2 linked regions of the Brasilonema sennae CENA114 genome follow. Each later gene encodes a partner of the first gene's protein in a complex. Links are inferred from orthologs where the notes say so. Each region holds a gene or a part of one and is shown in the gene's direction. Other genes may lie near its edges.

Region 1 (3,538 bases):
TTACCCTTCGACTTACCCGAAGCAGAAGAAGAACTGGTTGCTGGTTATCAGACTGAATACTCTGGTATGAAATTCGCTCTTTTCTACCTGAGTTCCTACGTTAACCTGGTCCTTTCTGCCCTGCTAGTATCAGTTTTGTATCTGGGTGGTTGGGATTTTCCGATTCCCATTAACCTGATAGCGAGCACTTTGGGAGTCAGTGAAACAAATCCCGTGTTGCAGGTTGTAACCGCCTCCTTGGGAATCACCATGACTGTACTCAAAGCATACTTCCTGGTCTTTCTAGCAATTCTGTTGCGCTGGACAGTACCACGTGTTCGTATTGACCAATTGCTAGATTTAGGATGGAAGTTCTTGCTGCCTGTTGGTTTGGTTAACTTGCTACTAACTGCAGCCCTGAAACTTGCCTTTCCCTTTGCCTTTGGTGGTTAGTCATTAGCACGAAGGACAAATGACGCTGATAACTTCAAAAGAGAGAGACACAATATGTTGAAGTTCCTTAAGCAAGTTGGTGATTACGCCAAAGAAGCGGTGCAAGCTGGTCGCTATATAGGTCAGGGTCTTTCTGTTACCTTTGACCATATGCGGCGTCGTCCAGTCACCGTGCAGTACCCTTACGAGAAACTGATTCCTAGCGAACGATTTCGCGGTAGGATTCACTTTGAGTTTGATAAGTGCATTGCCTGCGAAGTTTGTGTTCGGGTTTGTCCGATCAACCTGCCTGTAGTGGATTGGGATTTCGATAAGGCAACCAAAAAGAAAAAACTCAAACACTATAGCATCGACTTTGGAGTTTGTATCTTCTGTGGTAACTGCGTGGAATTTTGTCCCACGAACTGTCTGTCAATGACAGAAGATTATGAACTTTCTACTTATGATCGCCATGAATTGAACTATGACAGCGTGGCGCTTGGTCGTTTGCCCTACAAGGTCACTTTAGACCCAATGGTCACACCTTTGCGTGAGCTCGTTTATTTACCGAAGGGTGTTACTGATCCCCACGGTTTGCCTGCTGATGCACCTCGCCCTGGTGCGCGTCCAGAAGACCTTGTAGAGCAGGAAAAGTAAAGGTAATTAGTCAAGAGTCAACAGTGCATAGTTTTTGACTCTTGACCTTTGACTATTAACTTTTAAGTGAGGACAAAAAACGGTGAATCTTGCGGAAGGAGTACAGATTGTTTCATTTGGCATACTGGCAGTGATGTTGATTGGAACAGCACTCGGTGTGGTGCTGTTTGAAAACATCGTCCATTCAGCCTTTTTGCTAGGAGGCGTATTTGTTAGCATTGCTGGACTATACCTATTGCTAAATGGTGACTTTGTAGCAGCAGCGCAATTGCTAGTTTATGTTGGCGCAGTGAACGTGTTGATTTTGTTTGCCATTATGCTGGTAAACAAGCGGCAAGCTTTTGCACCCTTCCCCACTGCTTGGGTACGCAAAGCACTCACAGGTGTAGTCAGTTTGGGATTGTTTGCACTTTTAAGTACGATGGTGTTAGCAACTCCTTGGTCACTGTCTACTGACATACCTCCAAGCAACACTATTGTTTTAATCGGTCAACATTTCTTCACTGACTTTTTATTGCCTTTTGAACTCGCTTCCATTTTGCTGTTAATAGCAATGGTAGGCGCGATAATTTTGGCACGTCGCGAGTATCTGCCTGAACAGACCATTTCTTCAGAACAACAGCAAGTTTTGACGTTACCAGAACGTCCTAGAGAATTGGTCTCAATCGGTGAATCAAGCCGCAATATTCAGTAAACAGTTATCACTGTTCATTGATAACTGATAACTGACAACTGATAACTGACAATGGGGGAACACCAACATTCATGCAGCTCCAATACTTTTTACTACTTGCAGCAGCTTTGTTCTGCATCGGTATCTATGGCTTAATTACTAGCCGTAATGCTGTCAGAGTGCTGATGTCGATTGAGTTGCTGCTTAATGCCGTTAATCTCAACTTAATGGCATTTTCCAATTACCTAGACTCAGTAGCAATAAAGGGTCAGGTATTTACCGTATTTGTTATTACCGTAGCAGCAGCTGAGGCGGCGGTAGGTTTAGCGATCGTGCTTGCCATTTATCGTAACCGCGACACTGTTGATATGGAGCAGTTTAATCTCCTGAAGTGGTAATTCTGTGGAGCTCAAACAGGTCATTATTGCTTATAAAGCACGAGATTCCCAAAGTAAACGCTGGGCAGAAATTTGTGCAAAGCAACTAGAACATCGCCAATGCCAGGTTTTGATGGGACCAAGTGGACCCAAAGATAACCCATATCCGGTATTTTTGGCTTCAGCTGGACAACCCATTGACTTGGCTGTGGTACTTGGCGGTGATGGTACTGTTTTAACTGGTGCAAGACATCTAGCCCCGGCTGGCGTCCCAATACTAGCAGTGAACGTGGGAGGTCATCTGGGGTTTTTAACCGAGTCTGTAGACGAATTTCAAGACACCGAACGAGTTTGGGATCGACTCTTAGAAGATCGTTACGCTGTGCAGCGGCGGATGATGTTGCAAGCCTCAGTCTTTGAGGGAGATAGGACACATTTGGAACCAGTGTCTGAACGCTACCTGGCTTTAAATGAAATGTGTGTCAAACCCGCTTCCGCTGATAGGATGATTACCTCAATTCTAGAGATGGAAATTGATGGTGAGATCGTCGATCAATACCAAGGGGACGGGTTAGTTATTTCTACTCCCACTGGTTCTACGGGTTACACCGTTTCTGCGAATGGTCCGATTATACATGATGGTATGGAGGCGATTACTATCACTCCCATCTGTCCGATGAGTCTTTCTAGTCGTCCCCTCGTGTTACCCCCTGGTTCTGTCGTCAGCATTTGGCCTTTGGGTGATTACGATTTAAGTACCAAGTTGTGGACTGATGGGGTGTTAGCAACTTCGATTTGGCCCGGACACCGTGTTGATGTGCGGATGGCAGATTGTCGGGCTAAGTTTATCATTTTACGGGAAAACAACTCGTATTATCAGACGCTGCGAGAGAAGTTGCTGTGGGCAGGAACAAGAATTCGCTATAGTAGTGCGAGTCATGCGAATTGAGAGTTGTTTTCTAGTTTCTCAATAGACTTTTTGATCTCAACTACCAGACGAAGCCTGCTTCTGCAGGCTTTGTTTGTTTAGATAAGGCAGAACTGGCAGCAGAACACGGTTAAAGTCACAATAAACCCCTACAACGATATCACTGTTTCTGCTATTTGAGTTCCCGCATGACGGGGGCGAAGGTGCAGGGTGATTTCGGTATCGAGGCGCTTGAGGAAAATAAGCAGCTTACCCTCACTGAACTATTGAAACTCTCCTCTCATCAAATACGATACTTCTGGCTGGGGAATCCCAAGAAGTTTGCTGATTTCCCGCTGTTTCAGGTTACGTTGTTTTAACAGGTTAAGTACCACAATCCCAATCTTGCCACGGGTAAAAAGTTCTTCTGCATCCTCTAAGCCAAGATCAGCAAAAACGTTACCACTACTTTCTTCAAAAACGCTTTCTTCTGTCATGGTTGTTCCTCCCGTG
Region 2 (2,706 bases), 6.6 Mb from region 1 along the record:
CCATGCTGGGGGTTATCTGTAAAAGCAATATCCAGTAGTTTTGCTTGTGTTGGGATAGAAATAACTTCCCAAGGGTTGAAGGTGGTTGAGGCGACATTACTACAACCAACACACATAAGGATGACCACGAACAAAGCGAGTATTCGTTGGCAATTTTTCACAATTGGAAGCATCTGTTATCTGTTTGTTTTTTTGTGAATTTGTGAATTTGTGTATGGGTTTTGTGTTATTCAGGTATTACCCACCCCGTAAAGAGCGTGTTTTATCGTAAGCCATAGAGACTGAGAAAAAACAAAAAGCCAACAGCCAAAGCTCCGAAAATGAGAAGATTTTTCTGGCCTGGTGTCAGAGTATTCACACCCAAACCAAATTTCAGATTTTCGTCAAAGCCAGATGCTTTGCCAGCAGGACCAATGTTTGCAAAAGCACTCTTTTTTGCACCGCAAACTGGACAGCGCCAAGTAGAAGATATTTCCGCAAAGCCTGTCCCAGGGGCGATGTCACGCTTGTCGTCCCCCTTCTCGGGTTCGTAAACGTAACCGCAAGAACGGCACTCGTAGCGGTCTGACGCAGTTGTTTCAATAGCTTGTTCGCTCATGGCTCTTGGCCTCAGTGAGAAGCAAATATTAAATATACGTTAAAAATTATGACATTAAGTGTTAGGTTTTTCTATGTTGACCAAAAACGAATCAAATCATCTACAGCTCAGGTTGTTGAGATTCAAGAAAGTCAAATAGATATAATGTAAAAGAAGTTTACACTTCATCGGATGCCTATCGCTTGCCCCTTGAGCGATCTGCCGCTATCTGGAGCGCGAAGCGATGCTCCTTTAGGAGCCGCCAAAGGCGATCGCCCACTCAGCGCAGCTTCTTCAAAAGAAGGCACGGCATCCCTCAACTGAACGCCCTTCGGGTTCGCCCAAGGGGAAAACCCAAGCCCAGAGCTAGTTGCCGTGAGAGCGAGAAACCCTTTCCCAGCACTGCTCTGGTCAAAGTTATTAGCACCAAAAGCGGTAGAAACTGATTGTGTTTGTCCTTAGCGGTTACGAGTATCTTCTTGGCTTCTTAATTATCTGTAGCCTAGTGCCTGCCTTGGCTCTGTCAGCGTCCAAGCTCCTGCGACCCAGCGGTCGCAACCCAGAACGGCGCACCACATATGAATCTGGCATGGAACCCATTGGTGGAGCTTGGATTCAATTCAACATTCGCTACTACATGTTCGCGCTGGTCTTCGTCATCTTTGATGTTGAGACTGTATTTTTGTATCCTTGGGCGGTTGCTTTCCACCGTCTTGGGCTATTGGCATTTATTGAAGCGCTGGTTTTTATTGCAATTCTTGTCGTTGCCCTAGCGTACGCATGGCGTAAAGGAGCTTTGGAATGGTCTTAGATACTAACATAGAACAGCAAAAAGAGCGCATTCTCAACCCGATTTCGCGGACTACAGTAACCCAAGATTTGTCAGAAAACGTTATTCTGACGACGGTTGATGACCTCTACAACTGGGTGCGCCTCTCTAGCCTTTGGCCAATGCTGTTTGGCACCGCTTGCTGCTTTATTGAGTTTGCAGCTTTGATTGGTTCCCGATTTGACTTTGACCGCTTTGGTTTGATTCCCCGTTCTAGCCCTCGTCAAGCTGACTTAATTATTACTGCAGGCACAATTACCATGAAGATGGCACCTCAGCTTGTGCGTCTTTATGAGCAAATGCCAGAACCCAAGTACGTAATTGCTATGGGTGCTTGCACGATTACTGGCGGTATGTTCAGCGTAGATTCTCCTTCAGCGGTACGCGGTGTCGATAAATTGATTCCAGTGGATGTTTACTTACCCGGTTGTCCCCCACGTCCAGAAGCAATTATTGACGCAATTATCAAGCTGCGGAAGAAGATAGCAAATGATTCGATGCAGGAACGCGATCGAATTAAGCAAACCCACCGCTACTACAGCACAACTCACAACCTCAAACCCGCAGAGCAAATCCACACTGGTCACTATTTGCGGACTGAGTCTCGCTTCGCACCACCGAAGGAGTTGACTGAGGCGATCGGTTTACCCGTCCCACCTGCTCTTTTGACTCAAAAGGTACAAAAGGAGGAAACTAAGCGTGGCTGAAGAATCGAAAGAAGAATCCAAAGCTGAAGAATCTAAAGCTGAAGAACCGAAAGCTGAAAAATCCAAAGCTGAAGAACCGAAAGCTGAAAAATCCAAAGCTAAAAAACCTAAAGCTGAAGAATCCGAAGCTGAAGAATCAGAAGAAGAATCCGAAGCAGCACCAGCAGAGGAAAAGTCAATAGTCAAAGCAGGCGCGGTTTCGGTGTGGTTAACTGAAAATGGCTTTGATCATGAATCTCTACAAGCAGATCATAGCGGTATAGAGATTATTAAAGTTGAGGCAGATTTTCTGCTTCCACTTTGCACTGCACTGTATGCTTATGGGTTTAATTCTCTCCAGTGTCAAGCTGGGATTGATTTGGGGCCAGGACAGCAGTTGGTTAGTGTCTATAACTTGATTAAAATCAGTGATAATGCTGACCGTCCTGAGGAAGTGCGCCTCAAAGTGTTCCTCCCACGGGAAAATCCTAGAGTTCCCTCAGTTTACTGGATTTGGAAGACAGCAGACTGGCAAGAACGCGAGTCCTACGATATGTATGGCATTGTCTACGAAGGACACCCAGATCTGAAGCGGATTTTGATGCCAGAAGATT

Evidence for each region.
Region 2: the proteins of DP114_RS04215 (region 1) and ndhC are in contact, whole or in part, in a cryo-EM structure (PDB 7NYH), measured with the Escherichia coli proteins. The link is inferred for Brasilonema sennae CENA114 from one-to-one orthologs.

Annotation. Positions count from the first base shown.
Region 1 is NZ_CP030118.1:996,230-999,767, forward strand. The notes cover bases 1-2,956. They hold DP114_RS04215 (NADH-quinone oxidoreductase subunit J), read left to right. Parts: upstream 1-1,150; coding sequence 1,151-1,762; downstream 1,763-2,956. Other genes in these bases: nuoH (NADH-quinone oxidoreductase subunit NuoH), read left to right, coding at 1-432; ndhI (NAD(P)H-quinone oxidoreductase subunit I), read left to right, coding at 487-1,068; nuoK (NADH-quinone oxidoreductase subunit NuoK), read left to right, coding at 1,834-2,139; DP114_RS04225 (NAD(+) kinase), read left to right, coding at 2,144-2,956. Also shown: more of DP114_RS04225, read left to right, coding at 2,957-3,067; DP114_RS04230 (helix-turn-helix domain-containing protein), read right to left, coding at 3,310-3,522. UniProt on the Escherichia coli protein: NDH-1 shuttles electrons from NADH, via FMN and iron-sulfur (Fe-S) centers, to quinones in the respiratory chain. The immediate electron acceptor for the enzyme in this species is believed to be ubiquinone.
Region 2 is NZ_CP030118.1:7,611,394-7,614,099, reverse strand. It holds ndhC (photosynthetic/respiratory NAD(P)H-quinone oxidoreductase subunit C), read left to right. Parts: upstream 1-1,025; coding sequence 1,026-1,388; downstream 1,389-2,706. Other genes in the region: DP114_RS31660 (NADH dehydrogenase subunit K), read left to right, coding at 1,379-2,113; DP114_RS35905 (hypothetical protein), read left to right, coding at 770-901; DP114_RS31670 (rubredoxin), read right to left, coding at 263-598; DP114_RS31675 (photosynthesis system II assembly factor Ycf48), read right to left, coding at 1-173. UniProt on the Escherichia coli protein: NDH-1 shuttles electrons from NADH, via FMN and iron-sulfur (Fe-S) centers, to quinones in the respiratory chain. The immediate electron acceptor for the enzyme in this species is believed to be ubiquinone.